DNA from 2 places in the Dyella japonica A8 genome. Region 2 is predicted to be linked to the other one. Evidence: predicted binding sites of a transcription regulator. Region 2 holds the regulator's gene; the other holds the start of a gene.
What was found. Region 2 encodes FliA, which starts transcription of late flagellar genes. Its sites were predicted from a motif close to TAAAGTTTNNCNNNCNNNGGCCGATAA; they were not measured.
Positions count from the first base shown of each region.

Region 1: the regulator FliA is predicted to act here: its motif matches at 10,524-10,550, upstream of HY57_RS10195 (methyl-accepting chemotaxis protein).

Region 1 covers NZ_CP008884.1:2,460,489-2,475,894, forward strand. The annotation lists gene HY57_RS10150 (acyl-CoA dehydrogenase family protein) at 1-347, shown strand, start outside; gene HY57_RS10155 (GNAT family N-acetyltransferase) at 506-1,045, shown strand; gene HY57_RS10160 (hypothetical protein) at 1,042-1,536, shown strand; gene HY57_RS10165 (thiamine pyrophosphate-dependent enzyme) at 1,649-3,916, shown strand; gene HY57_RS20875 (Ivy family c-type lysozyme inhibitor) at 4,003-4,533, shown strand; gene HY57_RS10175 (phosphatase PAP2 family protein) at 4,650-5,438, opposite strand; gene HY57_RS10180 (serine hydrolase) at 5,577-7,223, shown strand; gene HY57_RS10185 (alpha/beta hydrolase family protein) at 7,294-8,568, shown strand; gene HY57_RS10190 (alpha/beta hydrolase) at 8,732-10,351, shown strand; gene HY57_RS10195 (methyl-accepting chemotaxis protein) at 10,745-12,442, shown strand; gene HY57_RS10200 (CheR family methyltransferase) at 12,453-13,286, shown strand; gene HY57_RS10205 (chemotaxis protein CheD) at 13,279-13,755, shown strand; gene HY57_RS10210 (chemotaxis protein CheW) at 13,770-15,281, shown strand.
Region 2 covers NZ_CP008884.1:4,363,840-4,379,245, reverse strand. The annotation lists gene flhF (flagellar biosynthesis protein FlhF) at 1-1,175, shown strand, start outside; gene HY57_RS18620 (P-loop NTPase) at 1,190-2,113, shown strand; gene HY57_RS18615 (RNA polymerase sigma factor FliA) at 2,115-2,891, shown strand; gene cheY (chemotaxis response regulator CheY) at 3,026-3,433, shown strand; gene HY57_RS18605 (protein phosphatase CheZ) at 3,430-4,071, shown strand; gene HY57_RS18600 (chemotaxis protein CheA) at 4,270-6,222, shown strand; gene HY57_RS18595 (flagellar motor protein) at 6,225-6,965, shown strand; gene motD (flagellar motor protein MotD) at 6,980-8,131, shown strand; gene HY57_RS18585 (chemotaxis protein CheW) at 8,184-8,645, shown strand; gene HY57_RS18580 (AI-2E family transporter) at 8,734-10,671, shown strand; gene HY57_RS18575 (SphA family protein) at 10,956-11,900, shown strand; gene HY57_RS18570 (hypothetical protein) at 11,973-13,043, opposite strand; gene HY57_RS18565 (hypothetical protein) at 13,481-13,756, opposite strand; gene HY57_RS18560 (flagellar hook-length control protein FliK) at 13,753-14,895, opposite strand; gene HY57_RS18555 (STAS domain-containing protein) at 15,090-15,406, shown strand, end outside.

The DNA.
Region 1 (15,406 bases), 1.9 Mb from region 2:
TCCTGTTCGGTCGCCCGCTGGCCTCCAACCAGGCCATCCAGATCAAGATGGCCGAGATGGCCCGCCGCATCACCATGGCGCAGCTGCTGTCGCTGCAGCTTGGTCGTCTGAAGGACGCCGGCACCATGCAGCCCACGCAGGTGTCGCTGGCCAAGTGGAACAACTGCCGCATGGCCATCGATATTGCGCGCGAATGCCGCGACATCCTGGGCGGCGCGGGCATCACCACCGAGCATGTGGCCATCCGCCATGCGCTGAACCTGGAATCGGTCATCACTTATGAAGGCACCGAGACGGTGCATCAGCTGGTGGTGGGGCGTGAGTTGACGGGGATCAACGCGTTCTGAGCGCTGAATCACGAATTCGGCAGGGCAGATAATTCCTCACCGTCATTCCCGCGAAAGCGGGAATCCAGTGACTTTCACGCCAAGTCCAAGGCACTGGATCCCCGCTTTCGCGGGGATGACGGTGAGGGTGGCGGGGCGTTGACGTTGGGATGCATCCCATGAACTGGCAAAACATCCGCATCGAAACCGAACGCCTCGTCCTGCGTCCGCCGCAGGCCGAGGATTTCGACGGCTGGGCCGCCAACATGGCCGACGCCGAATCCGCACGCTTCATCGGCGGCCAGCAACCGCGCGCGGTGGCATGGCGCGGTTTCCTCACCATGGTCGGTTCGTGGGCCATCCAGGGTTTCGGCATGTTCTCGGTGATCGAGAAGGACACCGGGCGCTGGATCGGCCGCATGGGCCCGTGGTTTCCCGAAGGCTGGCCGGGCCGCGAAGTCGGCTGGGGCCTGGCACGGCATGCATGGGGCAAGGGTTATGCGATGGAAGGCGCCGCCGCCTGCATGGATTTCGCCTTCGACCAGCTCGGCTGGGATGACGTGATCCACAACATCGATCCGGCCAATGCACCGTCGCAGGCGCTGGCGGCAAGGCTGGGATCGCGTCTGCGCGGCCCCGGTCGCCTGCCTCCGCCGTTCCAGGATGCCCCCGTGGAGATCTGGGGGCAGACGCGCGACGAATGGAAGCGGCGCGCATGAGTCACGTGACGCCCGCGCTATACACCACGCTGGCGGAGATCGTGCCGGAGCTGCATGTGCAGTGCCTTGATCCCTGGTGTCTGATCGGCAGCGCCGCGGCCTTGCTCGCTGGCGCTGACGTGGGCGTGGCCGACGTGGATGTGCTGACCTCGCGCGAGGACGCCGAACGCCTGATGGCATCGTGGAGCGAGCGGCGCGAGCACGTCTACGAGCCGGCAGGCGCCGAGCGCTTTCGCTCGCACTTCGCGCGTTTCCGTTTTCCCGGCATGCCCGTCGAGGTGATGGGCGGACTGGAGCTCAACCGGGGCGACGGCTGGAAACCGGTGCAGGCCGGGCGCCTGACGCTGGTGGGCCTGAACGGGCTCGCCGTACCCGTGCCGTCCATCGAAGACCAGATTCGCATCCTCGAAAGTTTTGGACGCGAGAAGGATCACCAGCGGGCGACACTCTTGCGCAAGCTTTCCGGTTCGCCGCTGCGGATCGTGCCGTAACGCGACATGCTCACCCACCTGAATCGCCTCGCACACCATACTGGCGCGTGTGCCGCCACCCACCCAATAATCCCCTGATTGCCGCCCCGCGGCTGTTCGTTGACGAGACACCATGACCGCCATTCCGTACTCCCTCACCGGCCGCCACAAGGGTTTCAATCGCGCCGAGATCGTCGACCAGAACTTCACCGAGTTCGTGCAGCTCTGGCAGGGTGACGTGCACCAGCCGCGCGGTGACCATGCGCCGGTACTGCCGGGCAGCGCGCTCAATGCCCAGGGTTTCCGCGAGCTGCTCGAATCGCAGCTGATCAGTCGTCATCTCGACCTGATGGCGCGCGTGCTGCGCGTGCAGAACAAGGTGTTCTACACCATCGGTTCCAGTGGCCACGAGGGCAACGCCATGGTCGCGCGCCTCACGCGCCACACCGACCCGGCGTTCCTGCACTACCGCTCCGGCGGTTTCATGGCCGAGCGCTTCCGCAAGCTGCCGGGCATGGATCCAGTGATGGATTCGGCGCTGTCCTTCGCGGCCAGCATGGAAGATCCCGCCTCCGGTGGCCGCCACAAGGTGTGGGGCAGCAAGCCGCTCTGGGTGTTGCCGCAGACCTCCACCATCGCCTCGCACCTGCCGAAGGCGCTGGGTACGGCCGTCGCCATCGAACAGGCGCGCCGCATCGGCCACAAGCTGCCGATTCCGGAAGACAGCATCGCCATCTGCTCGTTCGGCGACGCCTCGTCCAACCATGCCACCGCGCAGACCGCGTTCAACGCTGCTGCCTGGACGGCCTACCAGAAGCTGCCCGCGCCCGTGCTCTACGTGTGCGAGGACAACGGCATCGGCATTTCGGTGAAGACGCCGAACGGCTGGGTGGCGAACAACTTCCGTCATCGCGCTGACCTTGATTACTTCTATGCCGACGGTCTGGATCTGGCGGATGGTTACGCCCAGGTGCAGGAGGCGGTGGAACACTGCCGCACCACGCGCCGCCCGACCTTCCTGCATCTGCGCACGACGCGCGTGATGGGCCATGCCGGCACCGATTTCGAAATCGAGTGGCGCAGCGTGGAGGAACTGTTCGCGGTGGAGGCATCCGACCCGCTGCTGCGCTCCGCGGAGATCGCGCTGTCGTCGGGCCTGTATACCAAGGAGTCGCTGCTCGCGCTGTACGAAGCCACGCGCAAGCGCTGCTTCGAAGCAGCCGAGGATGCCGATCGCCGCCCGCGCCTGACCTCGCTGGAGCAGGTGATGAAGCCGCTCGCGCCGTACACCCCGGCGGCGGTGAAGGCCGAAGCCGAACGGGCGGACTATCAGGATCGCCGCCTTGCCGCCTTCGGCAGCGAAGAAAAGCTGCCGGAAAACCAGCCGCCGCGCCATCTGGCCATCCAGATCGGTCAGGCGCTGCACGACATCATGGCGAAGTATCCCGAGTCGCTGCTGTTCGGCGAGGACGTGGCGCAGAAGGGCGGTGTGTACACCGTCACCAAGGGCCTGCAAAAGGCCTTCAAGGGCAGCCGCGTGTTCAACACGCTGCTGGATGAAACCATCATCCTCGGCCTGGCGCAGGGCTACGCCAACATGGGCATGCTGCCCCTGCCGGAGATCCAGTACCTGGCGTACTTCCACAACGCCTGCGACCAGATCCGTGGCGAGGCGGCATCGTTGCAGTTCTTCTCCAACGACCAGTACCGCAACCCCATGGTGATGCGCGTGGCCAGCCTGGGCTACCAGAAGGGTTTCGGCGGCCACTTCCACAACGACAACTCCATCACCGCACTGCGTGACATCCCGGGTCTCGTGGTGGGTTGTGCGAGCCGTGGCGACGACGCGGCAACCATGCTGCGCACGATGACCGCGCTGGCCAAGGTCGACGGGCGCGTGTGCGCTTACCTCGAACCCATCGCGCTGTACATGACCAAGGACCTGTACGAAGCCGGCGACGGCCAGTGGCAGTTCGCCTATCCCGCGCCGGGCGAGGCCATGACGCTGGGCGAAGGCCGCATCTACAACGAAGACGCCAACGATCTGGTCGTGTTCACCTTCGGCAATGGCGTGCCGATGTCGTTGCGCGCGGCGAAGACTATCGAGGCTGAACTCGGCTGGAAGGTGCGCGTGGTGGATCTGCGCTGGCTGGCGCCTCTGAACAATAACTTCATCGCCGCGCAGGCAAAGTCCGCCAAGCGCATCATCGTGCTGGACGAAGGTCGTCGCAGCGCCGGTGTGGGCGAGGGCATCATCACCGCCATCGTGGAAGGCGGCAGTGGCGCCACGCCGCTGGAGCGCGTGGTGGGTGCCGACACCTACACGCCGCTCGCCGGTGCGGCCTTGCTGGTGTTGCCGGGCGATGCCGACGTGGTGGCTGCAGCCCGCAAGCTGGCCTGACCGACAAGGGGCGGTGCCGCTGCCACGGCGCCGCCTCGCCTCCCTGGCGAGCCGGTGGGTGTGCGGCATCACCATTGGAGGTTTTCATGCAGCACCGCTTCATCATCACCTTGGGGTTGGTCGTGGCCTGCGCTGCGTGTTCGCAGCAACACGAAGGCCATGGGCCATCCACCGGCAGCACGCCACCACCCGCGACGGCATCGTCAAGCCCGGCTCTGGCAACAACCTCGGCCACGCCCAGCGGCCTGACCTATCTCTACGACCTGATGCAGCGCCCGGATTTCTCCACGGCGTTCGCGGCGCTGTCAGGCGCCGACCAGTTGCCGGCATGGGCAAAACAGGGCGGTGTGGCGACACCCGCGCAGCAGGTGGTGGTGGATGGACACACGCAGTTGCTGGCTACGGCCTGCAAACCGCATGACTGTCCTTCCGAGCGCATCCTGATTCTCTACGACGAGAGCACACACGCCATGTCGGGCCTGTTCGCGCGGCGCAAGCCCAATGCGGCGAACGACGCGGACAGCAACGATCCGGCCAACGACGACCTGATCTGGCTGGGCGCGCCGGATGAGGCTTCGAAGCAGTTGCTGCAGCACAAGCTGTATTCGCCGGATTGAGCCCCGGCTGTTTCCTGTGGGAGCGCACCCTGTGCGCGACTGCGCCCGCTTACCTGCTTCGGTGAGCGGTTATCGCGGGGCCAGTCGCGCACAGGGTGCGCTCCCACAAACAGCCTTCAGTGCCGGGATGCCCGCAGGCGCCACCACTCCGCACCACCGATGCACACCACCAGCCACGCCAGCCCGCTGACATAACCGGCCACCACGTCGCTGAAGTAGTGTACCTGCAGCACGATGCGGCTGAGGCCGATCACACCGGTCATCGCTACCGCCGCGGCGATGATCCAGCGATGCCAGCGGAGCGGCAGCAGGCGCAACAGCACGTAAGCGAGCATGCCGTAGAACACGATGGCACCGAAGGCGTGTCCGCTGGGAAAGCTCCAGCCGTGTTCAACCATGAAGCCGTGGTTGTTCAATGGGCGAGGGCGCTGGAACAACGCTTTCAGGCCACTGTTGAGGGGCACGATGCCGGCCATGGCGAGGGTCCAGCAGGTGGCCAGCCGCAGTTGCCGGCGCAGCAGCAGGGCGGCAAGGACCAGCACGGTTGCCGCGGCAACGGAGCCCAGGTCGCCCAGGTGGGACACCGCGGCGACCATTCGCAACACACCGGGCTGCATGCTGGCGTGCAGATCCTCCGCCAGTGTCTGGTCGAACGCAGGCAGCCAGCGCGTGGCTTCTTCCTTCAACGCGATCGCGATGGCGGCGAAGAGCAGGCACATCGATGCCAGCATCAGTACGGCGGTGAATCCGCGCAGTGCCGCCGGTTGGCCGCCTGCCGCCAGGATCTTCTCGCCGTACCGGCGATTCCATTGCCATGCCACGTCGCCCGTCGCCAAGGCAGCCACCAGCAACGCCGCCCAGACGGGCAGGGCATGGATGGCGATCCATTCGACCAGGTCGTTCATGCGTGCTCCTCGATGCAACGCTGCATGATCCGGGCTGCGGCGCGTGGCGTCGAGAGGCAGGGAAACGTGACTTTCAGTGCTGGATCAGGAACGCCTTTGCCACGATAGTTGGGCTCATTGCCTTGGCGGAGTCACTGAATGTTCCTGCGAACCCTTTCCCCGCGCGTCGCGGGTTGTTGTGCCCTGCTGTTCCTGACGGCGCCGGTCTGGGCCCAGACCGCGCCGGCCGCAGCGACGCCCGCGGCCGTGGCGAGCCCGGCACAGCCAGCGCTGCCGGGCCAACTGCAGGATTTCACCGGCTACGTGGACAGCGTACGCAAGCAGTTCGATGTACCGGGCATCGCCGTGGCCATCGTGAAGGACGGGAAGGTGGTGCTGGAGCAGGGCTATGGCCTGCGTGAGATGGGCAAAGCCGAACCGGTGGATGCGCGCACCCGCTTCGCCATCGCTTCCAACACCAAGGCGTTCACCGCCGCCGCGCTGCAGATGTTGGCGGAGGAAGGCAAGCTCAACATGGATGACCGGGTGATCGATCACCTGCCGTGGTTCCAGATGTCCGATCCGTACGTGACGCGCGAAATGCGCATTCGCGACCTGCTGGCGCATCGCAGCGGCCTGGGGCTTGGCGCGGGTGACCTGCTGTACTGGCCGCCCACCGCGTACTCCACCAAGGAGGTGGTGCAGCGCCTGCGCGACGTGCCGCTCGCCACCAGCTTCCGCAGCGCTTATGCCTACGACAACATCCTGTTCGCTGTCGCCACGCTGGTGATCGAGCAGGTGTCCGGCCAGAGCTACGCCGATTTCATCAGCCAGCGCATCTTCAAGCGCGTGGGCATGGACGAATCGCTGATCGACATGACCCAGCTCAAGCCGGGCATGGACGTGGCTACCGGCCATGCCAAGTTCAACTTCACCGAGTTGAAGCCGGTGCCTGCGATGGCCTGGTCGAACAACCCGGGCGCCGGCGGCATCTATGCCAGCGTGCACGACATGGCGAAGTGGATGAACGTGCAGCTCGCCGGCGGCACGCTGCCGGATGGCAAGCCGCTGTTCTCCACGGACAGCCAAAAGCAGATGTGGTCGATGCTCACGCCCATGAAGATCTCCGAGCCGCCGGTGCCGGAACTCAAGGCGACGCGCCCGAACTTCGCCGGCTACGGCGAAGGCTGGTTCCTGTCCGATTATCAGGGCCAGCGCCTGGTGTGGCACACCGGCGGCTGGCCGGGCATGGTGTCGCGCGTGACGCTGGTGCCCGAGCTCAAGCTCGGCGTGGTAGTGCTGACCAACCAGGAATCCGGCGCCGCGTTCAATGCCGTCACCTACCGCGTGCTGGACGCATACCTCGGCAAGGACAAGACCGACTGGGTGGCTGCGTATGCCGCTGCCGTGAAGAAGTCCGAAGGCAATGCCGACGACAGCTGGAAGAAACATGAGGCGGCGCGCGACAAGAGCGGCAAGCCCTCGCTGCCACTGTCGGGCTATGCAGGCACCTTCCGCGATCCGTGGTACGGCGACATCGTGGTGAGCCAGCAGGGCGGCAAGCTGCGCATGACGTTCGCCAAGACCGCGCAACTGGTCGGCACCATGACGCCGTGGCAGCACGACACCTTCATCGTGCGCTGGAACGACCGCTCGCTCAATGCCGATGCCTTCGTGAGCTATGCGCTGGATGCCGACGGCAAGATCCGCGATGTGCGCATGCAGCCGGTGTCGCCGATGACGGATTTCAGCTTCGATTTCCAGGATCTGCGCCTGTCGCCCGCCAAGGCGTCCGCCAAGCCCTGACCAATAGCAGGGGCACCAAGCGTGGGGCGCTGCCTATAGTGGCGGCGTCCCCACGATGGAGCGGTACCTCATGAAGCAATGGATGGCGGGACTGTTGTCCCTGTCGTTTTCGGCCGCGGGTGTCGCGGCTCCGGTCACCTGCGGTTATGGCGTGTATGGCGTTGCCGGCAAGCCGCCGGTGGTGATTTCCAATCCGACCTCCAAGGGCACCCAGGCGCCTGAGCGCTATACCTTCCTGGATGGCCGGCGCGGTGACGTGAATGGCGCCGATGCACCGGTACGCTGCGAACGTGGCGTGGTGAGCGTGCGGCAGGACGACGGGCAATACGCCGTGCAGCCCAAATGGGCGTTGCGCGAGACGCCCACGCGATTCAAGAGCCACGGCACCGAGCTTGCCGGCGTGCTGATCGAGCCGGCACAAACCAATGGCAAGCCGCCCCTGGTGGTATTCGTGCACGGCTCGGAAAAGACACCGGGCATCGGCGGTTATTACCCCTATATGTTCGCCGCGCAGGGACTGGCCGTCTTCGCGTACGACAAACGCGGGACCGGTGCCTCCGACGGCGACTACACGCAGCACTTTGAACTGCTGGCCGAGGACGCCGCCGCAGCGATGGAGCAGGCCCGCAAGCTGGCCGCCGGGCGCGTGTCGCGCACGGGCTTCTTCGGCGGTAGCCAGGGCGGCTGGGTGGCGCCCCGCGCGGCGGCCCTGTCGCACGCCGATTTCGTCGAGGTGGGTTTTGGCCTGGTGATGACGCCGCTGGAAGAAGACCAGCAGCAAGCCGTGGTGGAGATGCAGGAGAAGGGTTACGACGCGGCCGCCATTGCCCGCGTGCGTGAAGTCACCGACGCCACCGGTGCTGTGATGGCCTCGCACTTCACCTCCGGTTACGAGCAGCTCGCGGCCGTGAAGCGCAAGTTTGCCAACGAGCCCTGGCTGCACACCATCGAAGGCGAATACACCGGCGAGCTGCTGGCGGAGAACGAGGCGGACCTGCGCCGCACCGGCGCACCGCGCTATGACAACCTCAATATCGACTGGCATTACGACGCCATCGCGGCGATCCGCGCCCTGGGCATTCCGCAGCTGTGGGTGCTTGCGGGCGAAGACCGTGATGCACCCGAGGCGCTCACCAGCGAACGCCTGATGGCGCTGAAACGCGAAGGCAAGCCCATCGAACTCTACGTGTATCCGCATACCGATCACGGCATGTATGAGTTTGTGCAGGACAAGGACGGCACGCGGCACGTCACCCGCATCACGGACGGCTATTTCCGCCTGCTGGCCGACTGGATCCGGCAGCAGGACAAGCCGCCTTACGGCACGGGCGAGCGCATGCCGTGATGACCTGCCCCCGGGGCAGGGATGGACATTGGGGCCGAAAGCCCCGAATGTTTCGCCACCAGGGATGCTCTGATTTTGCTCGTCATCCCAGCGAAGGCTGGAATGACGAGCAAAAGCGCCGTTTGTTCAGACCGTCCCCAAGGGATAACCACTGGGAGGGGTCATGTCGTCATACCGACTGAAGTTCGGAGTCCTGCTGTGCCTGGGACTGGTCGTGGGCTGTGCGTCAGCCGACGGAGTCAGCGTCCGGCAACGTTTCCATGTCGATCTGGGTGTCGCTGGCACCGAGGTGGCCTCCGGGCGGCTGTTGGTGTTCGCCGAGCCCGCGGCCAAGGCCGAGGCAGATGCCGGGAAGGCCAAGGTGGCCGAGGTGGACTTCGACCCGCTCAGGCCCGACCAGGTGAGCGTGGCAGCGCGGGAAGCCGGGCGGCTGGTGGCTGGCAAGGGCGTAGACATCGATGCCGATGATCACGCCTATCCCGCTGCCTTTGCCCGCTTGCCTCCCGGCGACTACTACGTGCAGGCGGTGCTGGACACCAACCACAGCTACAACTACACCGGACGGGCCACCGGCGACCTGGTCAGCGAAGTCGTCAAGCTGCACCTGCCGTCGACGAACGTGCCGACACTGAAACTGGCCACGGTCGTGCCCGCACACGACGCCTGGGTGCTGCCGCCGTCGGCCCCACAGGCCATGCGTGATGCCTTGCCCGAGGCGCGCAGGCACGTGCAGGACCTCGACTTCACCAGCCCCGCACTCACCGCGTTCTGGGGGCGCCCCATCCACATGCGCGGGTTCGTGCTGTTGCCGCCGGGCTATGACGCCAAGGCCCGCACGACCTACCCGGTGGTGTATTTCACGCATGGTTTCGGCGGTGGCCTGGATCACTTCATCGGCGGCATGGCCAACACCTGGCTGGCGATGTCCAAGGGCGAGATGCCACCGATGATCTGGGTCTACCTCGACGAGTCGTCCCCCACCGGTACGCACGAGTTCGCCGACTCGGTGAACAACGGTCCGTGGGGCAAGGCGCTTACCGAGGAACTGATACCGCACTTGGAATCGATGTATCGCATGGACGCGAAGGCATCCGGCCGTTTCCTCAATGGCCATTCGTCCGGCGGCTGGGCCACGCTGTGGTTGCAGACGCGCTATCCGAAGGTATTCGGTGGCACCTGGTCCACCTCGCCCGATCCCAGCGACTTCCACGACTTCACCGGCATCGACCTCTACGCGCCGCACGCGAACGTGTACCGCAAGGCCGATGGTTCGTCCTATCCGCTGATCCGCGACAAGGGCAAGGTGCTCGCGACCTTCCAGCAGTTCGCGCAGGTCGAGCGGGTGCTCGGCAGTTACGGCGGGCAGATTGCCTCGTTCGAATGGGTGTTCTCCCCGCGCGGCAAGGATGGCCGTCCGCTGCCCATGTTCGATCGCGATACCGGCGAGGTGGATCCCGGCGTGGTCGACTACTGGCGTGACCACTACGACATCGCGCGCCGCCTGCAGGATCACTGGCCCGAACTTGCGCCCGACCTGGACGGCAAGATCCACCTGATCGTGGGAACGGCCGACACCTTCTACCTCGATGGCGCCGCGCACCGGTTGAAAGCGGTGCTCGATGGCCTGCACGCGCATTCGGACATCCGCTTCCTGCCCGACAAGACGCATTTCGATCTTTATGCCGTGGGCAACGATCGCTCGGCGCTGCTCAAGCAGATCGCGTGGGAGATGTACGCGGTGGCACGTCCGCAATCGAGCCTGAAGCGCGCTGCGGCACCCTAGCCTTAAGGCATAGGCTGTTAGTAAGAGCGGGGCCTCGCGGCCCCGTTTTTTTTGGGCGCCGGATCACATTGTCTCGATCCAACGGCCGCGAGTGTTCGGACGGCTGAACCGATCTCGCGAGAAACCTCACGAATCTCACGCAGGTCGCGGGCATGCCACGCGACGCCGCGCCTAAAGACCCTCTGCGCCACGCCGATAGCGCTCAACGCAGGGGAAGGAAACATCCAGGTTGCCGGTGATGCTCAAGCAGCGACGCGAGGGCACGTCACCGCCTGTCTGCGAGTCGCCGGGACATGGTTGGTCTCGCAGGGCAGCTAGCCGGACGGATCCTCCCCACGCGCCAATGTCACCGGGCCACCGCGTCCGTGTTCTTGCCAACGAGGGAGAGGGATCATGGGTAAAGAAACACCGGATATGCCGCTTGAGCCGCATGAGCTGCGCGCGGTCAACGAAGCGCTCCATCGCGTCCAGGCAGTGATCGAGTTCGATCTGAAAGGAAAGATCCTCACCGCCAACGACAATTTCCTCAATGCACTGGGCTACACGCTGGAGGACATCCGCGGCCAGCACCATCGCATCTTCTGCGAGCCGGCCTACGCGGCCAGCCCCGCGTACAAGAAGTTCTGGGAGAACCTGGCCAAGGGCATTCTCGATCGCGGCGAATACAAGCGCATCGCCGGCGACGGCCGGGAAGTGTGGATCAACGCATCGTATAACCCGGTCTTCGATGACAGCGGCAAGCCCTATAAGGTGGTGAAGTTCGCCACCGACGTCACCGCGAGCCGGCAGGAGAAGGCCGAGTTCCAGGGCAAGGTCGATGCCATCAACAAGGCCCAGGCCATGATCGAGTTTGATCTTGGCGGCCAGGTGCTGACGGCCAACCAGAACTTCCTCTCGGCCATGGGCTACGCGCTGGAAGAGATCCAGGGCCATCACCACCGCATGTTCTGCGAGGACAGCTACACGGCCAGTCCCGCCTACGCGGAATTCTGGGCCAAACTCAATCGCGGCGAATTCGATGCCGGCCGCTACAAGCGTCTGGGCAAGGGTGGTCGCGTGATCTGGATTCAGGCCAGCTACAACCCGATCTACGACGGCAACGGCCGCTTGTGCAAGGTGGTGAAGTTCGCCACCGATGTCACCGCGCAGGTGGAGCTGGAAGAAAGGGTGAAGCGCCGCGCCGCCGAAGACCAGCGCAAGGTGGAGGAACTGCTCAAGACCGTGCGCCGCGCGGCGGAAGGCGATCTCACCGGCGAAGTGTGCGTGGAAGGCAGCGATCCCATCGATCAGCTCGCGGACGGCATCCAGCAGATGATGGGCGACCTGCGCGCCGTGATCGGCAAGGTGGTCGATTCGGCGGGCGGGTTCTCCGGCAGCTCGCAGGAGATCGCCAGCCGGGCCAGCGCCGTCGCCAGTGGCGCACAGTTGCTGGGCGCCACCGTGGAAGAAATGAACGCGTCGATCGAAGAACTTACCGCGTCGATCAACTCCATCGCTACCAACTCGCGCAGCGCCGACCAGCTGGCCAAGGACACGCACCAGGAAGCCGAGCGCGGCGCCAAGGCCATTGCACGTTCCATCGAGGCGATGGACCTGATCAACAAGTCGTCCGAAGACATCAGCGAGATCATCAAGGTGATCGGCGAGATCGCCAGCCAGACCAACCTGCTGGCCTTCAACGCGGCCATCGAGGCGGCCCGCGCCGGCGAGCACGGCCTGGGCTTTTCGGTGGTCGCGGACGAAGTGCGCAAACTGGCCGAGCGCTCCTCGCAGGCCACCAAGGAAATCTCCAAGCTCATCAACGAGTCGGTGAAGCGCGTGGCGCAGGGCAGCGAGATCTCCAAGCAGGCGGGCGAGGCGTTCGAGAAGATCGTCGGCGGCGTCAGCCGCACCACCCAGGCCATCTCCGAGATCTCCTGCGGTGCGGACGAGCAGCTGGTGGCGGCGCGCGAAGTCAGCACGGCGATCCAGCAGGTGGCGGAAGAGACGGAGAAGTCGGCCGCGGCCTGCGACACCATCGCCCGTTCCACCACCTCGCTCACGCAGGGCGCCGAGGAGCTGAACCGGACCGTGCAACGCTTCGTGGTCTGAAGGAACGGCCATGGACATCGAGAACGAGATCGACGTCGCCACGCAGCGCGCCCTGCTGGACAAGGTTCACCGCCATACGGGCATCCATATGGCGGAGCGCAAATGGACATTGCTGCAGGGACGCCTGCGTCGCCGCCTGCAGGCGCTGGAGCTTGGCCGGTACCGCGACTACCTGGCGGTGCTGGACGAGCGGCCGGACGAAGTGAGCGCCTTCATCAACCTGGTGACCACCAACGAGACCTCGTTCTTCCGCACGCCTCGCATCTGGGACCACTTCTGGCAGCAGCTGCTGCCAGAGTGGTACCGGCAGCACCACGGCGCCACGCTGCAGCTGTGGTCCGCGGCCGCTTCCACCGGCGAGGAGGCTTACTCCATGGCCATGCTGTGCGAGGAGTTTCGCGAGCGGCATCCGGCGTTCAAATACCAGATCCTGGCCACCGACATCGCCAGCGACGTGCTTGCGGTGGGCAAGTCGGGGCACTACCAGGGCAAGAGCATCGAGGGGCTGCGGCGTGGCAGGCCCGAGTTGTTCGCGAAGTACTTTCAGGCCAGTGGTGGTGGCTATCTCGTGGCGCCGTCGTTGAGGGCCCATGTGGTGTTCCGCGAACACCATCTGCACCGGCGCCTGGATGGTGCCTCGCGCTTTGACATCACCTTGTTGCGCAACGTCCTGATCTATTTCGACGAACAGGGGCAGTGCAACGTGCTGGAGAACGTGCGTCGTGCGATGGCGCCGGCTGGCGTGCTGGTCATCGGCGAATCGGAGTCGTTGACGCGGCTCAATGTCGGCTTTGATTTCGAGCTGCCGTTGATCTATCGGCGTCAGGAGCGCGTGCATGCCTGACGGGCAGGACATCCAGGTGCGCATGTGCGAGGCAAGGCTGGGCAGCGGCAACGACGTGCTGCGCGCCATCCTCGGCTCGTGCGTGGGCATTGGCCTGCTCTGGCGTCGACGGGGGATCTACGGCATGGCTCATTGCCTGTTGCCGGAGTCGCCGCACGCGGCGCCGCTGGAAGGTGCCAAGTACGTGACCGGCGCCATGCCGACCTTGATGTCCATGATGGGCCTGGAACGCAAGTGCCAGGATGAAGTGGAAGCGGTCATCGCGGGCGGTGCCTGCATGGTTCAGCACATCACCATACCGCGCCACGGTTTGATCGGTGAGCAGAATGCGCGCATGGCGCAGCGCCTGCTTGCCGAAACAAGGATCAGGGTCGTGCACGTCGACGTGGGCGGTGAGAGTGGCCGCCAGCTCGTGATCGACTGCGCGCAACACCAATTCGCGGTCCGCACGATTGGCCGCACGACGTGAACCGGAGCATTGCCATGGAATCCTCCAACGCTTCACCTGCCCGGCAGGACGCTACCGAGATGTTCGGTTCGTTCCACCTGGGCGACACCGAGCTGGTGCTTCCCGTTGCGTCCGTGCAGGAGGTGGTGAACTACCCCTCCGTCGTCACGCAGGTGCCGCTTGGGCCGTCCTACCTGTTGGGCCTTTTCAACCTGCGTGGCCGGTTGATACCCATCATCCATCTCGGCCAGCTACTGCAGCTGCCCGATCGCGGAGCGCACCACGTGGCGAAGATCGCCATCGTCGAATTCCGGCAGGGCCGCGTCGGCCTGCTGTTCGACGCGACCGGCGAAATCCTGCGCATTCCCGCGGAGCAGAAGGTGATGTTCAGCGAGGGCGAAGGCGGCTCGTCGATGATCGGCGGCGCGTTGAAGCTCGACGGCGGCAACCGCATCCTGCAGATCCTCAACGTGGACGCCCTGCATCGGCTGCGCGACATGCCGATGCCCAAGGGCGATGCCGCGGCATCGGAGCCAGCCCGCCAGCGCGCGGTGCTGGGTCAGCGCCGCCAGGGGGTGTCGTTCCGCGTGGCCGACGCACGCCTCGCGCTGCCCATGGGGGCCATTCACGAGATCATCCGCGTACCGGAACTGCTCACCTCGGTGCTCGCCAGCGAGTTGTGCCTGGGCATGCTCAACTTGCGTGGCAATACGGTGCCGGTCGTGGACTTCGCCCGCTTCCTTGGCCTGTCTGGTGCGGCCGCGGCCACGATGGCGCCGGGCGATTTCGAAGACCCGCGACGCATCGTGGTGCTCCGCCAGAAGGACATGGATTTTGGCCTGCTGGTGGACGATGTCGAAAGCATCGTCGGTTACCGTGACGAGGAGTTGCTGGCCATACCGTCGCTGTGCGCCGAGCGTCCGCAGCTGTTCACGGGGTGCATCAGCCGCGAGGATACGCCGGACATCCTGCTGATCGACGAAACGGCACTGTTGAGCGATGCGATCGTGGCCGACCTGACGCGCGGCCACCGCGAACTGTACGCGGTGGAGTCCTCCGCGGAACGGGGGCAGGGCAAGCGCCGCAGTGGCGCGCGCGAAACCTACGTGACGTTCCGGCTCGACCAGCTGATGGGCATGCGCATCGACCAGTTGCGTGAGGTCATCGATTTTCCGCCGGACGTGATGCAGCCACCGGGAGCGCCCGACTACGTGCGGGGCATCCTCAACCTGCGGCGCAAGCTGGTCACCATCATCGACATGCGCGCGCTCTACGGCATGAAGGGATACGACAACCTGCAGGCCGCCAAGGTACTGGTGGTGGAGAACGACGAAGAGAAGTTTGGCCTGGTGGTGGACGCCATCGAGAACATCGTGACCATCGATGCCGCGGACAAGATCGGCGTGCCGGGCGTGTTGCGCAACCAGATCGACCGCTCGCTGCGCGACGATATGCGCGAGGTGGTGGAGCTGGCCGACCAGCGCACGCTGCTCCTGCTTGACGCCTCGCCGCTGAAGGCGCGCCTGGGCGGCATGGCGGTGCATTGAGCGATGGGGGCCTGTCTACGCTATTCGCGTGGCTCTCGCCGGCAGCTTTCACCCTCCAGGCAGGGTAAGGCGAGGGTACGCGAATAGCGTTGAGAGGCTCCAGGTTGGGATGTCCCCTGGTTTTG
Region 2 (15,406 bases):
ACGTCACGCCGCCGCCGCTGCCGACGGCCAGCCGTCGCGACGACGAAGGCGTGACGGTGTCGCTCTCGCGCCGCGCCATGCCGCCCCGCGTGGAACCGGTGGCCGAAGCGTCCGTGGTCCGGACCGTGGAAGCCCCGGTCACCCCGGCCAGCCGGGCCGTCGAGCCAAAGCCCGCGATGACCGAAGCGGCGCACGCGGGCGATGCCGCCGACGTGCCGGCCTCGATCCACCCGCTGCTCGAACGCGCCCTGCAGGACACCGCACGTGTCCGCGCCGAACTGGGCAGCCTGCGCGACCTGCTGGAGACGCAGCTGTCGAGCCTGATCTGGAACGACATGGAGCGCCGCCAGCCGATGCGTGCCCGCATCCTGCGCGAGATGACCCGCCTGGGTATCGAGCCGGACGTCGCGCGCCAGCTGGTGGGCGAGCTTCCCGTCGAAATCAACGCCGAACAGGCGCGTTACCTGCCGCTGGGCGTGTTGAGCCGCAGCCTGTCGATCAGCCCGCGCGACCAATCCGAGCGTCGCGGCGTCACCGCGTTGGTCGGTTCCACCGGCGTGGGCAAGACCACCACCATCGCCAAGCTCGCCGCGCGCGCGGTGATGCGCCATGGCGCATCGCAGGTCGCGCTGGTGAGCACCGACCATTACCGCATCGGCGCGGCGGCGCAGCTGGAACACTATGGCCGCCTGCTCGGCGTGCGCGTATATCCCGCCTACGACGCCGACAGCCTGCGCCACGTACTGGAGCTGCTGCGCGGCCATCACACCGTGCTGGTGGATACCGCCGGCCTCGCCGGTGGCGATCCGCGCCTGGCGGAACAACTGGACGTGCTGCGCAACGGTGGCGACCTGCGCGCCTGCCTGGTGCTGGCGGCGAACGCGCACGCCTCCTCGCTGGACGAGGCCGTGCGCGCCTACCTGCCGGTGCAGCCGCACGCCTGCATCCTCACCAAACTCGACGAGGCCCCCAGCCTCGGCGGCGCGCTGTCGGTGCTGATCCGTCACCGTCTCGCGCTCGATTACATCACCGACGGCCAGCGCGTGCCGGAGGACATCGCCACCGCCGATGCGCGGGTGCTGGTGTGCCGTGCCGCGCAGGTGCTCAAGGGCAACACGGCGGCGGATGACATGGTCATGGCGGATCGTTTCGGACTAGCGGTGGCAAGCGCATGAGCGGTGTTTTCGCAATGAACCAGGCGATGGGGTTGGAGAGCATGTTGCGTGCGCTGACCGAACGACATAGCCGGCAGGCGCCGGTGCAGGACCAGGCCTATGGACTGAGCGGGGTGGCGCCGCGCAAGCGTTGCCGCGCCATCGCGGTCGCCGGTGGCAAGGGCGGCGTGGGCAAGACCACCGTATCGGTGAACCTGGGCATGGCGCTCGCCAGGGAAGGGCGCCAGGTGATCCTGCTCGACGCGGACATGAGCCTGGCCAACATTGACGTGCTGCTGGGCCTGACGCCCACGCGCCACATTGGCCACCTGCTGGACGGCAGCTGCACCATCGACGAGCTGCTGATGCCCGCGCCGCACGGCCTGAAGGTCGTGCCGGCCGGCTCGGGCACGCGCCGGCTTGCCCAGCTCGGTGCCGGCGAGCACGCGGCGGTGATCCGTGCCTTCGACGATCTGATCACGCCGCCGGACTACCTGGTGGTGGATACGGCCGCCGGGTTGTCCGACAACGTGGCGATGTTCGCCGCGGCGGCGGACGACGTGGTGGTGGTGGTGTGCGACGAGCCGGCCTCGCTGACCGATGCCTACGCCTTGCTCAAGGTGCTGAGCCGCGATTTCGGCGTGCGCCGCTTCCGCATGGTGGCGAACATGGTGCGCAACCTGGGCGAGGCCAAGCAGTTGCACCAGAAGCTCGCACGGGTGTGCGACCGCTTCCTGGACGTGGCGCTGGAATTCATGGGGCATGTCCCGCACGACGAACGGCTCAAGCAGGCCATCCGCCGCCAGAGCGCGGTGGTGGATCTGTGGCCGTCGAGCCGTTCGGGGCAGGCATTCAAGCAATTGGCGGGTGCGGTCGATACATGGGGTGAACCCGAGCGACTGGGCCTGGACCGCATCGCCTTTTTCAGCAGGCAGGCCGCAGTAGCGACGGGGTGGTGACATGAGCGTGGCTTCCGAATATCTGCAGCTGCAGCGGCAGAGTGCCGACGAACTGGTTCGCCAGCACGCGCCCCTGGTACGCAGGATCGCCTATCACCTGATGGGTCGCCTGCCGCCCAGCGTGGACGTCAGCGACCTGATTCAGGCCGGCATGATCGGTTTGCTGGAGGCTGCCCGCAATTTCACCACCGGCAAGAACGCGAGCTTCGAGACGTTTGCGGGTATCCGCATCCGTGGCGCGATGCTCGATGAATTGCGGCGCACCGACTGGACCCCACGGTCGGTGCATCGAAAAGTGCGCGAAATGGCGGAGGTCGTTCGTCAGATTGAAATCGAAACCGGTGCGGATGCCGATGACGCCGAAGTGATGCGGCGACTGGGCATGGGTGCCGAGGAATATCACCAGGTGCTGGCGGATGCCGCGAGCGCGCGCCTGCTCAGCCTCTCCGCGCCGGACGACGCGGACGGTGGCGCGGCGTTCGACGTGGTCGACGGCGACAGCCTCAGCCCGGCCGACAGCGTCGAGCACGAAGGCATGCGCGAGGCGCTGGTGGAGGCCATCGGCAGTCTGCCGGAACGCGAGCAGCTGGTGATGTCCCTGTATTACGAGGAAGAGCTGAACCTCAAGGAGATTGGCGCGGTGCTCGGTGTGACGGAGTCGCGCGTGTGCCAGATCCACGGCCAGGCCATCGTGCGCTTGCGTGCGCGCATGAGCGGTTGGCATGAGGGGCAGGCCGAGAGGTCAGCGAAACAACGCAAGGGAACGAAAGGCATGTAACACGGGCGCGATCGCCGGAGCGGAAGAGACGGGCTCTCGGTTCTCGCAGCGCGGCGGCCATCGGGTTGGCGCCCAGTACAAGCAGTCGTTTCAGCAACCACATCTAGCCAAGTGACGCGCAGCGGAGAAAGCGTTTGGACAAGAATATGAAGATCCTCGTGGTGGACGACTTTTCCACCATGCGGCGCATCGTTCGCAACCTGCTGGTCGAGCTCGGTTTCAGCAATACGCTGATCCAGGAAGCCGACGACGGCGAGAACGCGCTGACCATGTTGCGCAACAACGCCTTCGACATGGTCGTGACCGACTGGAACATGCCCAACATGACGGGCATCGACCTGTTGCGCGCCATCCGCGCCGAGCCTTCGCTCAAGGGCATGCCGGTGCTCATGGTCACCGCGGAAAACAACCGCGACCAGATCATCGCCGCCGCGCAGGCGGGCGTGAACGGTTACATCGTCAAGCCGTTCACCGCCGTCACCCTGCAGGAAAAACTCAGCAAGATCTTCGAACGCCTGGCCGCCAGCGGAGCCAACGCATGAACGCACAAGTCTCCCTGCTAGCCGGCGAATCGATGCCGCAGGAACTGCACGATCTTCTCAACAGCACCGACGGTGCTGCCTTCGAACAGGCGCTCGACGTGCTGGTACGCCAGCGCGAGCAGCGCCTGTTCCGCGCCCTGGGCCTGCTGGCCCGCGACCTGCACGATGCCGTGCGCCGCCTGGGCGGCGACCTCGCGCAGGAAGGCGTGCCGGGCAGCGTCGCCGACGCGCGCAAGCACCTGCAGGACGTGCTGGAAATGAGCTCGCAGGCCGCGCACCGCACGCTCGACTTCGCCGAGCGCATGCGCCCGCAGGCCGAGACGCTGGCCGCCAACGCCAGCGCGGTGATCGAGGGCACGAGCGAAGGCGACGTTGCCCACGTGCTGGCCACGCAGGCGCAGTCGTTCGCCAACGAATACCGCGAAGGCATGGCCGATTTCGTGGTGGCGCAGTCGTGGCAGGACCTGTCCGGCCAGCGCATCAAGAAAGTCGTGAACTTCATCGGCAGCGTGGAGAACTCGCTGCTGGAACTGGTGAGCCTGACCGGCGCGCTGGCAACGGGTGAAGCCGCCGCGGGCCCGGTGAAGGTGACCAGCCAGGACGAGGCGGATCGCCTGCTGAGCGAATTCGGTTTCTAAGAGCCTGGTCATGATCTCGGTATGGCGGCTACTTCCTCACCGTCATCCCCGCGAAAGCGGGGATCCAGTGACTTTGGCATGGCGTGAAAGTCACTGGATGACCAGCCATCCGGCTGTTGATGAAGCGCCTCCCGCTTTCGCTGGAATGACGGTGAAGCAATGCCGGGTTCATGAACAAGCACCAAGGACACACGCCTGATGGATCCCACGCTGGACAGCGAGCTGCGCAACGATTTCCTGGTGGAAGCCGGGGAGCTGGTGCAGCGCCTGGGTGAACAGTTGATCGGGCTGGAAGGCTCGCCGCGCGACGCCGAGCTGCTGAACGCCGTGTTCCGCGCGTTCCACACGGTGAAGGGCGGCGCAGGGTTTCTGGCCATCGAGCCGATGGTGCAGTTGTGCCATCACGCCGAGGACCTGCTCAACGTGGCGCGCAACGGGCAGCTGCTGCTCGATGCCGCGCGCATGGACGCACTGCTCGAAGCGCTGGATCTGCTCAACGACATGATGGCCGCGCTGGCCGGTGGCCAGCCGATGGCGATGCCGCCGCAGGCGCTGCTGCAGCGCTTGATGCCCGGTGCGGCGGCTCCCAAGCCGGTGCCCAAGCCCGTCGCTCCGCCGGTGGCGCCGCCGCCCAGTGACGGCACCATTGACGATTCGGAATTCGAGGCCCTGCTGGACAGCCTGTATGGCACCGGTGGCGCACCGGGCGCACCGGCGGCGGAATCGTCCTCGGGCAGCATCACCGACGACGAATTCGAGGCCTTGCTGGACAATCTGCACGGCAAGGGCGGCATGCCCGGTGCGGTGGAAGCGCCGGCGGCGGCCACCACGGCCGGCACGATTTCCGACGACGAATTCGAGTCGCTGCTCGACAATCTCCATGGCAAGGGTGGCGTGCCGGGCACGCAGGCATCCGCACCGGTGGCCGCTCCCGCGCCGGCGCCCGCTGCTTCGGCAAAGGCCGCAGCCCCTGCGCCGGAAAACACCGTGCGCGTGGACACCGCGCGCCTCGATGCACTCGTGCACCGCGCCGGTGAACTGGTGCTGGTGCGCAATCGCCTGCTGAGCCTCGCGGCCAAGAACGGCGACGAAACGCTCGAACTGGCCGCCACGGAACTGGATCGCGTCGCCGACGCCCTGCAGAACGCCGTACTCGGCATGCGCATGCAGCCGGTCGGCCGCTTGTTCCAGCGTTTTCCGCGCATCGTTCGCGACCTGTCGCGCCAGCTCGGCAAGGACGTGGAATTGGTGCAGGAAGGCGAGGGCACTGATCTCGACCGCAGCCTGGTCGAGGCGCTTGCCGACCCCATGGTGCACCTGATCCGCAATGCGCTCGACCACGGCCTGGAAATGCCGGAAGAACGCGAGCGCGCCGGCAAGCCGCGCAAGGGCAAGGTGACGCTGGGTGCGAGTCAGCGCGGCGAGCGCATCGTTATCACCGTGTCCGACGACGGGCGCGGCATGAATCCCGAGGTCCTGCGCCGCAAGGCGGTGGAGAAAGGATTGATGGACGAGGCGCAGGCCTCGCGCCTTACCGAGAACGAATGCTACGAAATCATCTTCCGCCCCGGCTTCAGCACGGCGGCCACCGTCTCCGACATCTCCGGTCGTGGCGTGGGCATGGACGTGGTGAAGACGCGCGTGGTGGAACTGGGCGGCACGCTTTCCGTGCGCTCACAGCTGGGCAAGGGCAGCACGCTGGAATTGGCCGTGCCGCTGACGCTGGCGATCCAGCGCGTGCTGATGGTGCGCGTGGGAGCGCGCCTGCTCGCGCTGCCGCTGAGCAACGTGGACGAGGTGTTCGAGCTGGCGCCGGGCCAGCAGCAACAGCTCGACGGCCGCGCCGTGGCCTCGCATCGCGGTCGCGCGCTGGCGCTGGCAGACCTTGGCGGCTGGGTCGGCGTGGAAGGCCCGTCGGGCCGTCACGTGGTGGTGCTGCACATCGGCCACATGCGCCTGGGTTGCCTGGTGCACGAGGTGATCGGCCGCGAAGACGTGATGGTGAAACCGCTCGGTCCCCTGTTCGAAGGCGTGCCCGCCGTGGCGGGTGCGACGGTTACCGGCGACGGCCGTCTGGCGCTGGTGATGGATCTGGCCGGTTTGTCCGGCGCAGACGGTCAACTCCTCCCCACTCTGCGTGTGAATAGCTGACCATGGACCTGGTAAGTCTCATCGGCACGATCCTGGCGTTCATCGTCATCATCGTCGGCACCGTCCTCAAGGGTTCCAGCGTGGAAGCGCTGTGGAACCCGGCCGCGTTCGTCATTGTGTTCCTGGGCACCATCGCCGCGTTGCTGGTGCAGAACTCCGGCAAGGTGCTCAAGCACGCCATGTCGATGTTCCCGCTGGTGTACAAGCCGCCGCAGCATCAGCCATCGGACCTGATCAGCCGCATCGTGGGCTGGAGCGAGATTTCGCGCCGCCAGGGCCTGCTGGGCCTGGAACCGCAGATCGATTCGGAAAGCGACACGTTCGTGCGCAAGGGCCTGCAACTGCTGGTCGACGGCAGCGAGCCGGAGGCCATCCGCGGCGTGCTGGAAGTGGAAGTGGGCGCGCGCGAGCATCACGACCTGGCCGGTGCGAAGGTATTCGAGAACGCCGGCATCTTCTCGCCGACCATGGGCATCATCGGCGCGGTGATGGGCCTGATGGCGGTGATGCAGAACCTGGCCGACCCGAGCAAGCTCGGCCACGGCATCGCCGCCGCGTTCGTGGCCACCATCTACGGCGTGGCGCTGGCCAACCTGCTGATGCTGCCGATGTCGGCCCGCTTGAAGGCGCTGATCCACAAGCAGACGCAGATGCGCGAAATCCTGATCGAAGGCCTGGTCGCGATCGCCGAAGGCGCCAACCCGCGCCAGATCGAAGCCAAGCTTCAAGGCTACCTGGCGTAACCGGGCGCAGCATCGTGGCCAGGAAGAAAAAACATCACGAGGACCACGTCAACCACGAGGCATGGGCGATCCCCTATGCCGACCTGATGACGCTGCTGCTGGCCTTCTTCGTGGTGATGTACGCGGTCTCCGTGGTGAACGAGGGCAAGTACCGCGTGATGTCCAACTCCATCATCGAGGCGTTCAACGGCTCCAGCCACGTGATCGCCGCGATGCCGCAGACGCGTGCGCAGCCGCACAACGTCGATCCGGCCATTGCGTCACCGCAGTCCCGGCCGGGCGCTGCCACCACCCCGGTGAGCGTGCCGATTCCAGCGCGCCCGCAACTGGTGCGTGTCGCGGATTCGCGCTCGGGCTCGGAGTCACAGGAGAAGCGCAACTTGGAATCGATCCGCGACCAGGTGCAGCGCGCGTTGCAGCCCCTGATCGACAAGCAGATGGTGATCGTGCGCAAGACCACGTCGTGGCTGGAGATCGAGCTGCGCACCGACATCCTGTTCGCCAGCGGCGCGGCCAGGCTCTCGCCCGAGGCGAACGACATCCTCGACAACATGGCGTCCATCCTCAAGCCGTTTCCCAATGCGGTGCGCATCGAGGGCTATACGGATGACCGTCCCATCAATACCGCGCTGTATCCGTCCAACTGGGAGCTGTCCGCCGCGCGCGCCGCGAGCGTGGCGCGACTGTTCTCCGAGCAGGGTGTGGATCCGTCGCGGCTGGGCATCATGGGCTGGGGCGAGTACCGGCCCAGTGCCGACAACACCACGGCGGACGGTCGTAACCACAATCGCCGCGTGTTGATCGTGGTGTTGAGCGAAGAGGACGCGCCCAAGCGCTTCCTCAACGACCTTCAGAACGGCCAGCTGACGGCGGACGATCGCGGTGCGCCCGCGCCGTCCGTGTCGGCAGCGCCCGCAGCGCCCGCTGCCGTGGTCGCGGTGGCACCGGCAGCCGGCAAGTCCGCACCGATCGTGGAAGTGGTGGCGCCCAAGCCGGTGGAAGACGCGCCGGTGAACAAGGTCATCCTCGCCAGACCCGTGCGCACCGCGCAACAGGACGGCGATGCGCGGCCGGATCTTGCGCCGCAGGTTTCCCTGCCCGATGTCGCCGCCGGTGCCATCAGCGTCGGCGGCGCGCGCGTGAGCTCGCCCGAGCATGGCCCGTGAATTGCATATTCGTCGTACCGGTCGCCAAGACCAGAGCAGGGGAGAGCGTGTCATGACCCAGGGACACAACACCGAGGACTGGCTGTCCTTCCGCATCGGCGGGCAGTGGTATGCCGCGCCGCTGACGCAGGTGAGCGAAGTACTGCGCGACGGCGAGCTCACGCCCGTGCCGGGTGCGGCCGCTGACCTGCTGGGCATTCGCCATCTGCGCGGACGCATCGTGCCGGTACTGGACGGGCGGCGTCGCCTCGGACTCGACGAGGAAGGGCGGGTGGACCCGTTCCAGGTGCGCCTGGTGATGCTCTCGCACGGTCCGCACCTGGTGGGCATCCGCGTGGATGCCATTGGCGACCTGTTGTCGGCCAAGGCGGCCGACGTTGCGCCACCGCTGCCCGGCGGCGCGGCGCGCGAGGATGACCCCGTGCAGGGCGTACTGCCCTCGCCGAACGGCTTCGTGGCCTTGCTCGACGTTCGTCGGCTGTGCCGCCTGCCGCTGGAGCACGAGGCGGCCTGATCCATCCGTCACCGGTCGAGGCTATCCTTGCGGCACCCCCGGGGCCATCCGTCTGCCCCGCCCGTGCCGCGATGGATAGGAGCCGCCCATGTCGTCGCAAGCCCCCGCATCGCCTGCCGCCTCGGCCAGCCAGCGCGCGGTCGTCATCGTCGCCGCGGCCTGCGTGCTGGCACTGCTGTACTTCGGGCGGGAGGTGCTGGTGCCGATCGTCCTGGCGGTGTTTCTCAGCCTGTTGGTGGCGCCGTGGGTGCGCCTGTCCCGTCGCGTCGGTTTGGGCCACGGCGCGTCAGTGCTGATCGCCGTACTGGCGCTGGTGGTCGTGGTCTCCGGCCTGGCCACCATGATCGGCACCCAGGTGGTGCACGTGGCGCGCAGCCTGCCGCAGTACGAAGTGACCATCCGCACCAAGGTGAAATCGCTGCGCGAGGAGACGCTGGGGCGGCTGGATTTCCTCCAGGGCGAACTGGGCAAGGTGATCGACGGCGGTGGGCAGGGCGCCGCGCCGGCACCCGCCGGCACGGCCGCACCGGCCTTCGTGGCGCCGCCCTACCTCACCAACGCGCCGGCCGAAGCCAAGCCAGCGCAGGCACCGGGCAAGACATCCTCTCCGCCACTGGCGTTGCTGACGCGCGTGTTGTCCACCGCGTGGGTGCCGCTGGAAACCGCGGGCATCGTGCTGGTGGTGCTGATCTTCGTGTTGCTGGAGCACGAGTCCCTGCGCGATCGCTTCATCCGGCTGGCGGGTGGCACCGACCTGCGCGCCACCACGGCGGCGATCAACGACGCGGGCGAACGCCTGTCGCGCTTCTTCATCTCCACCTTCTCGGTGAACTTCAGTGTCGGCGTGGCGATCTGGCTGGGCCTCACCGTGATCGGTGTGCCCAGCGCGCCGCTATGGGGCGCCCTCACGGCAGCCCTGCGTTTCGTGCCTTACATCGGCGTGTGGCTGGTGGCGGCCCTGGTGAGCCTGTTCGCGGCGGCGGTGGCGCCGGGCTGGTCGTTGCTGGCGATGACGATCGTGCTCTACCTGTTCGTGGAGATCGTGGTGTCGCAGCTGATCGAGCCCTTTCTCTACGGGCACACCACCGGCCTGTCGCCGCTGGCGGTGGTGGTGGCGGCGATCTTCTGGAGCTGGCTGTGGGGGCCGGTGGGCCTGCTCATGTCCACGCCGCTGACCCTTTGCCTGGTGGTGGCCGGCCGGCACGTGAAGGCGCTGGACCTGCTCAACGTGCTGCTTGGCGACGCGCCCGCGCTGACCATGCCGCAGCGCGTGTACCAGCGCGCGTTGTCGGGCGATGCGAACGAGATCCTCAGCGAGGCGCGCGACTTCCTGAAGCGCAAGAGCTTTGCCGCCTATTGCGATGCGGTGTTGCTGCCGGCGTTGCAACTGGCGCGCGTTGATCTTGGGGCCGGTGCGATCAGTACGGTGCAGCAGACCTCGGTGAAACGCACCATCGTGACCGTGGTGGAAGCGCTGGACAGCCACGAGAGCAAGTGGACGCGCTGGCGCCGGCGTGCCTCCGTGCTGGAGGACGCGAGCATCGGCCGCAGCCTGCGCCTGCATCGCGAGGAGGCTTACGGTCGCTGGCAGGGGCCGCTTGCCGTTCCGGCCGGCTCGGTGGTGTTGTGCCTGGGGCTGGGCTCGGTTGCCAACGATCTGTCCGCCGAGCTGCTCACGCGCATCCTGCGTGACCTGCACATCGATGCACGCCATCTTTCCATCGATGATTTCACTGCCTTCGACGCGGAGCCGCATCCGGATGCGACGCCCAATGCGGTGTCGATGGTCTATGTGGTGAGTGCCAACCCCGCCGCCGAGCAGGGCGCTTTCGACGATGCAGTGGCTATGGTGCGTGCCCGCATTCCGGGCGCGTGCATCGTCGGCGTGCTGTTCCCCGAACCGTTGGCGACGGTCGAGACCGCGCTACCCGCCAACGCGGACGTCAATGAAGTGGTGAGGTCGCTGGAGCAGGCCGCGCAACAAGCCATTGCGCGCATTCCCGAGAGCGGTGCCGCTGTGGCCTAAGCCCCGGACGACGGCATCACGCCGTCGACATCGTGGGTCGCCGTAGTGCATCGGCGCACTGCGCGGGGCAGGCGGAAATCGTAAGCAGGCCCCAAGGGTATCGGCGCGTCGCCGGTTCCTTTTCATGGCATGAAACTGCCGCGAGGTTTCCGTATTTATACGTAATCCACATAGGTGGATTTTCGCTTGTTCGCCATCGCACAGACGGCCACGCTGACTGTGTAGTCGGGGTTACCTGACGCAAGCATCTGGCGTTTCCTGTCATTGCCAATGGCGATCATTGTATGAAGCGACTTCTCTCGGGTTTCCTTGTCCTGGCCATTCTCGGCAGCCTTCCGGCGCACGCGACAGAAGGCGGTGTCGGACGTTCGATTACCGGCCTGCAGGCCGCTTCGTACTCCGGGCTGGTACCGCCTGCGTCCGGGTGGAACTGGCAGCTGGGCTATGCGTACTACAAGGGTGACATCAGCGGTTCGAAGGAAGTCCCGCTGACCGGTGGTGGTTCGTCGCTGGGCATCAGGGCGGAGTTCCAGCTCTTCTCGGCGGTGGGCATGTATATCTGGAACACCAAGCCGTCATCGTGGAATTTCGCCTCGATGGTCGACCTGCCGTTCGCCTACGTGGGGGCGACCGCGGACCTGGACCTGGGGCAGTTCCATCGCAGCGTGCACGACAGCACGACCGGCCTGTACGACATGACGTTCGTGCCCATCATCGCCAGCCACCATTTCAGCCAGACGCAGCACCTGTCGCTGGCGCTGTACATCGAGGCCCCGACGGGCAGCTACACCAAGGGGCGGCTGGCCAATGCCAGCCTCAATACCTGGGTGTTCACCCCCACCGTGGGCTACACGCAGTTGTTCAGCCAAGGCTCGCTGGAATGGAGCACGACGGCCGGTGTGGATTTCTATACCAAGGACAATGCCACCGACTACCAGAATGGCTCGGTGTTCCATCTCGATTCGCTGTTGGTGCAGCGCTTTCCCACGGGTTGGGGCATTGGGGCCGTGGGTGGATGGATCTATCAGATCGACAAGGACACCGGCCCGCTCGCCGATCGTTTGAATGGCTTCAAGGGACGCGCTGTGTCGCTGGGTCCCATGGTGAACTACCTGAAGAAGTGGCAGGGCGGCCAGGTCGAATTTTCGCTGCGCTGGCTGCACGAGTTCGATGTGAAGAACCGCACGCAGGGCAACCCTGCGATGCTGTCGGCGACGATTTCGCTCTAGCCAGGCCAGGGTGGAGCCCGGTGCGCGCGTCATCGTGGATGACGTGCGCACCGGCTTGGCGAGGCGTTCTGTTCAGAGCAGGAACTTGGGCACGGCCGGCACGATGACGAAGCGATAGTTCCAGCGTGCCCCCGGCATCGACGACTGCTGGATGACGGAGTACTGCACCTCAAAACCGTACTTGATGGGAACGCCCATCAGCTTGGTCGAGTAGTTGATGCCAAGGCCCACCGGAAAGTTGACCTTGTTGCCGCCACCCTGCGCATTCCAGTTGATGGCGATGTTGGGCGACATACCGATGTGCCACTTGCCGGCGTCATCCAGTTTTCGCTGGATGATGTACTGGACATTGGTCATGTTCACGTTGGGGCGGTCTTTCTTGCTGGAGGCGAACGACCACCACTGTTGCGGAAAGACGGCCAAAATCCATTCCGGACCGAGGTAGGCAAGCACGGCGGTGGGGCCGGCCGAGTATTTGCCGGTGCCCAGCACGGCCTCACTCGCGGTGGGCAGCATGACGGTTCCGCCCACGCCCCACACCAGCACGCCGCCATTGCTCAGCTTCTTGGTTTCCGAGGGGGCGACCAGGCCCACATAGGTGATGTCACCCAGGCCCGTGGTGCGGCTGTAGGGGTCGTTGACGATGGACTGCGTGCGAGGGTCCTGCGCGATCTGCTGCGGCGTATCGCCGAACAGGCCGCCGATGTGCTTGTTGACCGGTTCGCTGACGATAGGGAACGAGATGCGGTTGATCAGGTTCCAGTCGTCGCCGAGCTTGACGGGGAAGGTGGGAATGAACTGCGTGCGGTTCACGTCCTTGTAGTCGCCGATCGGTCCGCCTTTGACGCGCGTGTAGTCGTTCTGCAGGGGAAACATGACCAGGTTGGCCACGGGGTTGTTCATCAACTGGCCAATCTGGGCGTCCGTAGGTTTGCAGCCGGCCTTCATCTCGGCCTTCAGGTCGGCATTGATGTCAGCGTAGAAGTGGGCGCATTCGGGAGATGACGCCTGGCTATCGGTCGTGGCCGATGGGCTCGGCGGGGTGGTGCTGTCGGCGGCTTCGGCATGTACTCCGCTGACCAGCAGAGGCAGCAGAGCCAGTGGGGACCACCAGTGCTTCGAAGGTTTCTTTTGATGGGGCATGGCGTTTTCCTTGACTGGTGGGCGCAGCGCCTGGGTCGTGCGCTGCCTGCACCCATCGAGTCTTCTTGTTGGTGTATGGACAAGCGTTCACGGCGAAGCCCCCGACAAGCCGGGATTCATTCGTCGCAAATCAACGTTGCCGATGCGCGCGTCAGCAGTTGCAGTCTGCGTGCGGCAAGCAGCGGGAGCCAAGAGCAATCAACCTACATTGCCGCTCGCTTCGTCTGGTAGCGATGTCGGCTTTCACTGATGCTTGAAATCACGGCACGACAACCGCATGGCCTACGTATCGTTCGGCCTTTTGCCTGGCGTCGAATGGCATGGGTGAAAGCCATGTCCGCGCGCCGCAACGTCACCCATGGATTTTGCGTGGGGCGTGCCGGCGTGGCGCATCGTGGGAAGGCTGACGCGTGGCGTCGTGCCTTAGCGAGCCGATATCAGTGCTCGGCTTCAGCGGCGTCGTAAATGCTGGCCATGACGGCGGCTGCCGCGGCGTAAAGAGTGGCTGGCACGTCCTGGCGCAGGCGCAGCGAGGCCAACAGCGCAGCCATCTGCGGATCCTGATGGAGCGGAATGCCCAGTGCGCGGGCGCGTGCCAGCAGGGTTTCCAGCGACTCGGGCGGTAGGCTGACCGGCGCGGCCGCGGCATCGTTGGGGCCGCCGGTCAGGCGCAGCGTGACGCGCCGACGCGCGGGAGGAAGCGCCTGGCTCATGCGGTGGTCCTCAGCAGGATGGCGCTGTGCGGGCTGCTCGATTGCGGCAGCCCTTGTTGGCAAGTCAGCTGGTCGAGTATCAGGCCGCTCGCCGACAGCGCCTGGCGCAGCGCGCCGAACTGCTGTTCCAGGCGATGCGCCGTGCTGGCGCGTTCGGCCCACAGACGCACCGCGAGGCGCAGTTCGCGCAGTTGCAGTTCGCCCTGGATGGGCCCCAGGGCCGGCAGGTCGATGGCGAAGCCGAAAGTCCACGACGAACCGGCATCGGCGTCGGCGTGTTGTTGCAGCTGGATCTGCAGGATGTCGCGACCTTCCTCGCCCTGCAGCGGGATCTCGATCATCCAGGCGGAGGCGGTGGTCGCTTCGAGCTGTGCCACTTCCACCCGCGCCAGCGCCGCGTGCACTTCGCCATGCAGACGGGTGAGCAGGGCGTCGACGTCGTCTTCCAGCAGGGCCAGCGGCAACAGGGCCCGTGGTTGCGCCTGCAGGCCACGCTGCTGCAGCGGCGGTGGCGTTTCGGTACTGGCCGATGGGGTGGCGCGACGCGATGGCAGGTAGTCGTCGAGCAGGCTGGCCAAGCGAAGCAGGGCGCCTTTCCAGTCTTCCTGGCTCAACCCCGCCATGTCGAGGTGCGGTTGCGCCAATTGCGATTCGAGGAACAGGCCGCTGCGCTTGATGGCTTCTTCCAGGCCTTCGCCGCGGGTGATCTCCGCCGGCGTGCGTACGCCGTGTTCCAGCAGGGCGAGGGCCGGCCGCAGATAGGAGGGCAACTGCCGCAGGGCCGGACGCTGGGCCAACGCATCCAGCGTGGCGAGCAGCGGCGCGTAACCGTTCTGTTGTGGCAGGCGCTCGCGCATGGCCAGCTGGGTGGCCGGCTCGGGCGTCTGTGGTGCGATCACTTCCAGCAGCGGCTGGGCGCCCGTGCTCAGCACACGCACTTGGAACTGCGAGGGCAGCTGGCCGCGCGGGGCTTCCGTCTCCACGGCGAGGGCGCCGATCTGCAGCACCATCATCCCGTCGGGATTGATCCCCAGCGGGCGCGCCGACAGCACGGTACCGATGCGCCAGCTCTCGGCGGCACTGCCGGAGGCGGCGCCGGCCCAGGCGAGGGCTGCGAGGCTGGTGGGTTGAATGATCAATCGATGCTCCTTGCGGGCCGGGCGATGTGCGCGCGCCCGCCCTTGCCCTGTCCTTCGGCCGGCCCCGGGAAAACTTTAGGGCCTTTTTTGCCCCCGCGAACCCACCCGGCCGGGCAAAGAATCGCTAAAGCGGGCAGGGGCATGGCCGATAAACCACCCGTAGACGCTCTCTGGACGGGCGTGGGACCAACGCGATGGGCAGCAAGACGGCGGGTAAGGACAAGGGCGGGGCACGCGTGATCGCGTTGCCGGCCGACTTCCGGCTCGGCAGCGTGGCCGACGTCAAGGCCGAACTGATCGAGGCGTTCGACGCGCCCGCCGCGCAGCTCGACGGCGCCGCCGTGGAGCGCGTGGATACCGCCGCGCTGCAGCTGCTGGTGGCGTTCCGTCGCGAGGCGACGGCGCGTGGCCAGTCGCCCGCGTGGCTGGGAGTGAGCGATGTCATGCGTGATGCGGCCGGCGTGCTCGGCCTCGCACAGGCTCTGGAATTGCCGGCACCGATGCCGGCCTG